DNA from 2 places in the Photobacterium sp. HL06 genome. Region 2 is predicted to be linked to the other one. Evidence: predicted binding sites of a transcription regulator. Region 2 holds the regulator's gene; the other holds the start of a gene.

Region 1 (3,173 bases), 940 kb from region 2:
CCTGACTATCCTCTGGGTCGATGGCGGCGAGCGCCTGCTGGCCTTCGTGGAGCTGGGGCTGACAACCTGTGCATTTATTGCCAATATTCTCTTTGCCCGCCACAGAGGCAGGGAGCTGGGCATCAAGCTAAAGAAGCTGTCGCAGGTCGAAAAGGAAGAAAAGGAAACACACGAAAGGAATGGGAAATAATCCCTGACACGATCAAAAATGCGGTGGGGGTACCACCGCATTTTATCAAATTCTTATCACCAACCGAGTACATCAAGCTACAAGCTAGGTTTAGGGTTCCAGTAATATTGGTTAGCTTGGCTAAGTGCTGGGGCCATGGTTGCTGTCACATCAAGTGCCTGCGGATCCTGGGGTTCAGCTTCAGGCTCAGCGTTATAAGTCAGCGCTTCTACGCGACCATCTTGCAGCTCATCGATCACTACCGCTTCTTCGTCAGCAGTAGCCACAATGGTATAACCGGGATCAGTCTCTAACGGTGTCAAACGGCGATCCTGGCCCAATTCACGCTTAAATGCCGCCTCTGAGCTCAACAGGTTCATCCCGAAAGTGACGGAGTCTCCCTTCAGCTTGCTCGCGTTGACCGAAGCCACCGAGGTCAGGTTGGTCAGCATCCGCTCAAGGGTGAAAAAATCCTCTGTCGACTGGATATTGGCGACCTGAATCGCAAACTCACCGTCACTTGCACCGCCCAACTGCACGGCATATTTCGCTGCAAGCTGATCAGCAACCTGGTTCATCATCTCGGTAAGTGCATCTGCCGATGTGCCTGCCGCACGGCCTTCTGCCGGAGCGGTTTGGGATGAAGCAAGATCTTCTGGCTTATCGGCAAATAGCTGCCAGCCCAACTGCACACTCTCGTCTGCCTGTTGGCGAACTCGTACCACCAGAACGGCATCAGGCTGATAGCGTGTACTGGCATTAGCAATCGGCTGAACAAAGCCGCCCCAGATATCAGGAATATTAATTGCCGTAACATCTTCAAAATCACCAATCGGCATCAGAACGGGTACACCACGCATGTCCGCTGCGCTTTTTAGCTGTACCTCAGCGGTATTACCTGATTGATCCCAGACAATATCACGGCTTCGGTTGGCATCTTTGACCATCCAAACCAGCACGCTTGGGCGTTGTTCACTCCATAACGTCGCATTGGCCTGGGTCAGCAGGTTACGGATCCGGGCTCGGTCGAAAGTAAGTTCCAATGTCTGCTGTCCAGCCAGGCTACCGTAGCCAAACTGGCTAACATACGGACTGCTATTGGCCACCGCCTTGTGAATCACTTCATTTTGAATAATTGCGCTCTGGCCTGACACTTTGATCAGTACCTGCTCCAGCGCTTCCTCACGGGCTTTTTGTTCAGACTGCTTATCCGTGTCTGGTAATACAACCTGCGCCTGATACAAATTGGTTACGGTTGCAGCTTTAAGCGGCAATGCCAATAAAGCAAACATTAATAGAGCAAAACGCAACATAGAAAACTCATTCATCACTTAGTTAATGCCCGATCATAAAATGAACGAGGCAGTATCGGCAACTGCAACTGCCACAAAATCCCAGACTATCTGATATCTCTTAGATTAACTATCCATTTCATCCCCATCAACAGAGATCTTTTCTGTGTATTTCGGCGAAGGTATCGCCAACTAAAAATAAGTATTTATGGCTTTCACTCTATCTGCGTCAGAAAAATGTAATTGTTTCAAAAAAAAGTGATTAACACCACAAAAGCAACAACCTGGCATTGCAAATCATATTTTCAACAAATACCAGATAGGCAAACGATTACATCCGTGATAGCATTGCGCGATTTTTTTTTCAGACAGGGTGGAAGACTACAATGATGCAGGTACTGCAAGGTGCACAGATGCTGTTCGTCGCATTCGGTGCGTTGGTTCTGGTTCCGTTACTTACTGGGCTAGATCCTAGTGTTGCGCTCTTTGGCGCTGGTATGGGTACCCTCCTCTTTCAAGTCATCACAAAACGTTCCGTTCCTATCTTCCTCGCTTCTTCTTTCGCTTTCATCGCTCCTATCATGTATGGAGTACAAGCCTGGGGCGTAGCCAGCACTATGGGTGGCCTAATGATGGCGGGTGTGATGTATGTCATCATGGGGGCAGTCATCAAAGTTCGCGGTGTGGGTATCATTCATAAATTGCTGCCACCTGTTGTCGTCGGACCGGTCATCATGGTGATTGGCCTGGGCCTAGCCCCTGTTGCCGTCAACATGGCACTGGGCAAAACCGGCGATGGCGCCGTTCAGCTGATTGAAGGCAATGCCGCGCTGTGGATTTCAAGTATCTCTCTGATTGTGACTATCGCTCTAAGTGTCTTTGCGAAAGGCTTCCTGAAGTTAGTTCCGATCATGGGGGGGATTGTTGCGGGTTACTGCGTGAGCCTGGCTTTTGGTGTTGTGGACTTCACGCCAGTAGCGCAAGCAAGCTGGTTGGCAATGCCAAGCTTCACATTCCCTGAATTCAACATTAACGCCATGCTATTTATGATCCCAGTGGCGATTGCTCCGGCAGTCGAACATGTCGGTGATATGCTGGCAATCTCGAATGTGACCGGTAAAGACTACCTGAAGAAGCCAGGCCTGCATCGCACCATGGCCGGTGACGGGGTAGCCACCATTGCCGCTTCAATGTTCGGTGCACCACCAAATACAACATACTCCGAAGTGACCGGTGCCGTCATGCTGACCAAAGCCTTTAACCCAGTCATCATGACCTGGGCGGCTGTGACTGCATTAGTCTTGGCATTCGTTGGCAAGCTTGGGGCATCGCTGCAAACCATTCCGGTTCCTGTCATGGGCGGTATTATGATCCTGCTGTTCGGCTCAATCGCCACCGTCGGCCTCAATACTCTGATCAAAAACAACGTTGATCTGCATAAGGCCCGCAACCTGGTGATCGTTGCAGTCACGCTAGTATTCGGTATTGGTGGCATGGCATTCGGCATCGGTGAGTTCAGCCTACAGGGTGTTAGCCTATGCGGTATTGTTGCCATCTTGCTGAACCTGATCCTGCCAGACGATCTGGGTGAGAACCATGTCGTCGATAATGCCCAAATAGAAGATGCTTAACATCGAGTACTGACACAAAAAAGCCGGGCATCTGCCCGGCTATTTACTTTCAGACGAATAAATTACTTCGTACCGAAGATC
Region 2 (3,173 bases):
GCGCACCATTCTTTATCTTCCTACTTATAAACCAAAAGGGAAGAATGTCATGAACACTGCAACAGAAAAGAACAAGCCTGCTGCTATCGAAGCCAAAGGGCTGCACCTGACGTTGGGTGGAAAAACACTGCTGAGCAACTTCAACTTAACCATTGCCAGCGGCGAACTAACCGCCCTTCTGGGCCCCAATGGTGCCGGTAAGAGTACGTTGCTCAAGGTACTGTGTGGGGAAATCGATGCAGGCGGCGAAGTGTCCTTCTTCGGTAAAGCACGTAATGAATTCAAGCAGGCAAAGCTTGCCAAGCACTTAGGTGTATTGCCACAGCACAGCAATTTGAGTTTTGCTTTTACCGCACAAGAAGTGGTAGAGCTCGGTAGCCTGCCACTGCAAATACCCAATGTGCAAACCAAAACAATCGCCACTGAGAAAATGAAGCTTGTTGATGTGCTGTCGCTCAAAAATCGGCTCTACCCTTCCCTATCCGGCGGTGAAAAGCAACGGGTGCACTATGCACGGGTGCTTACCCAGTTAAGCCAGGCAGGCAAGCAGTGTATGCTGATGCTCGACGAACCGACCTCGGCGCTCGATCTCGCCCACCAGCATAGAACTCTGCAAGTCGCCCGAGGCCTTGCGCAATCGGGGGCTGCCGTGATCGTAGTGATCCATGATCTGAACCTAGCGGCTCAATATGCTGATCGCCTTGTTATTATCAATGAAGGTAAGATCCAGGCTGATGGTCCCCCCCGACAAGCATTACAGAAAGACACGATCAGCCGAGTCTATGGCTGGCCCGTACACATCGGCGAGCACCCAACCGATAACTATCCTGTTGTGATGCCTGCGATCTCGTCTGCAGAGTTATCAAAAGCAGTATAAGTTAATCCTATTTTAGCAGGACAGCCTCAGCCCAAAAGCTGAGGTTTTTTACTTGCCAGAAAGCAAAATCATCGAACCAGATTGCACGTCATATGCACTAAATTGTTGTAAAATTGCGGTGAGTTTGTTGATATCTATCAAGAATTACAGGGTTGGGATACAGAAACGTTGCACTGTGCGCTACACTCAGTAGAATGTGAACGCAAGCGATTACACAATGCAACGTCGGGAAAGACGAGAGAACAAGGCCGCTCGTGACTGAAGCGGCTTTTTGGCGTTTTTGTACGCTGTACCAAACAGAACAATTATCTGGATACAGTCAGATAATTACTCTGTTTGGTACTTTCAATTACAAGTGATTATGAAATGGTCGGCTCTGACCTCTGATCTTAAATTATTAGAAGAATAAGTATGGCAACGATTAAAGATGTTGCACGTATGGCTGGTGTATCAACCACAACAGTTTCTCACGTGATCAACAAAACACGCTTTGTTGCAGAAGCAACACAGAAAAAAGTATTAGCGGCCGTAGATGAACTAAATTACGCGCCAAGTGCTGTTGCGCGAAGCCTAAAATGTAACACAACCCGCACCATCGGCATGCTGGTAACCAAGTCTACCAATCCATTCTTTGCCGAAGTGGTCCATGGGGTTGAAGAGCATTGCTATGGCCAAGGCTACACCCTGATCCTATGCAATACTGAAGGTAACCTAGATAAGCAACGTGACTATCTACGCATGCTCGCTGAAAAGCGTGTAGATGGCCTATTGGTAATGTGTTCTGACTTGGACGAGAAGCTGCTTGAACTCCTTGAGCGCAAGAAAGACTTACCAATGGTGATCATGGACTGGGGCCCGGAAAGCCCGCATACGGATAAAATTCAGGATAATGCAGAGCTCGGCGGCTACGTTGCAACCAAGTACTTTATCGAACACGGCCACACTAAAATTGGTTGCCTGTCAGGCCACTCAGACAAATCGACCTGCCAAGAACGTCTGAAGGGCTTTTATAAAGCGATGGGTGAAGCGCAGCTTAGTGTCAATGAAGACTGGCTGCTTGAAGGTGATTTCGAGTGTGAGTCAGCGGTTATCGCCGCCAATAAGTTCATTGAAATGAAAGAGCGCCCGACAGCAATTTTCTGCTTTAACGATATTATGGCAATGGCGCTGATCAGTACTTTCGAGCAGGCAGGCATACGCGTTCCTGATGATATTTCAATTATTGGCTATGACAACATCGACTTGGCACCGTACTTCTCTCCGCCCCTGACGACGATTCACCAGCCTAAGCGCCGCCTGGGCAAAACGGCGATTGAGATCCTGATGGAACGAGTCAAAGATAAAGAACATGAACGCCGTATTTTTGAGATGGCACCAGAACTGGTTGTTCGCAAGTCAGTCAAAGACTTGAACGCCTAATCAACCAAGTCGCAACCCATAGAAACCGATATTACTTATCGGTTTTTTTATGTCTTAAATGACGGTTGTGATGCATTGATTTTGAGGCAAATATATTTTTTGCCACTAAAAACATAGACATATTTATTGAAGCAATATCACACTTTTAAAAGTGGGAGCAAGTTCAAAAATATTATATGGGATATGCTTATTAAGTCACGAACAAGGCAAACCTCCCGAAAGGGTGGGACGCAAAGCTTCCGGCCTAAAAGTGGTTAGTTTTTCAACAACTAAGTCTCTTATGGTAGCGGGGTCGCCGATGGATCTAGCAAAAAGTCATGTCATGAATCCTGACATTATCCTGACATAACTTTTTTGTGAAATTTGCTAATCTGAAATCCTCGCTCTGTTGTTAGGTGACCCAAGAAATATTTCACCGAGAAGAAGCATGGACAAACCAGTACTTAAAGAATCATTACGATTATTCAGTTGTTTCGAGAATGTAAAGTCTCGCTCAATGTTTGGTGGCTTTGGCATTTTCGCGGGTGAAACTATGTTTGCACTCGTGGTAAATGACAAGTTACACCTTCGTGCAAATGCCGAAAATGAAAAAGAATTTAAAAAAGCAGGGCTTACACCTTATGTGTATAAAAAGCGCGGCTTTCCTGTTGTAACTAAGCACTACGCTATTCCAGAAGAATGGTGGAGTGAACCCGATAAAATTCTTTGCCAAGCTAAGCGTTCCTTTACTGCCGCCAAACAAGATAAAGAAACCAAAAGCAAATCAGGCCCAAGTCGTATTAAAGACTTACCAAACCTCCGTTTAGCCAACGAACGTATGCTGAAAAAAGCAGGTATTACTACGGTTGACGAGCTCTTTGAAGCCGGTGCCCTGAAT

The links. Region 2 encodes PurR, which represses purine synthesis genes. Its sites were predicted from a motif close to TNANGNAAACGTTTNCNTNA; they were not measured.
Region 1: the regulator PurR is predicted to act here: its motif matches at 1,781-1,800, upstream of AC51G0_RS03610 (uracil-xanthine permease family protein).

Annotation. Positions count from the first base shown of each region.
Region 1 is NZ_CM183914.1:734,304-737,476, reverse strand. It holds gene AC51G0_RS03620 (DUF2069 domain-containing protein) at 1-190, shown strand, start outside; gene AC51G0_RS03615 (DUF2066 domain-containing protein) at 268-1,482, opposite strand; gene AC51G0_RS03610 (uracil-xanthine permease family protein) at 1,848-3,092, shown strand; gene upp (uracil phosphoribosyltransferase) at 3,155-3,173, opposite strand, start outside.
Region 2 is NZ_CM183914.1:1,675,352-1,678,524, reverse strand. It holds gene AC51G0_RS07975 (FecCD family ABC transporter permease) at 1-53, shown strand, start outside; gene AC51G0_RS07970 (heme ABC transporter ATP-binding protein) at 50-877, shown strand; gene purR (HTH-type transcriptional repressor PurR) at 1,289-2,296, shown strand; cyclic di-GMP riboswitch class I at 2,492-2,596, shown strand; gene AC51G0_RS07960 (TfoX/Sxy family DNA transformation protein) at 2,724-3,173, shown strand, end outside.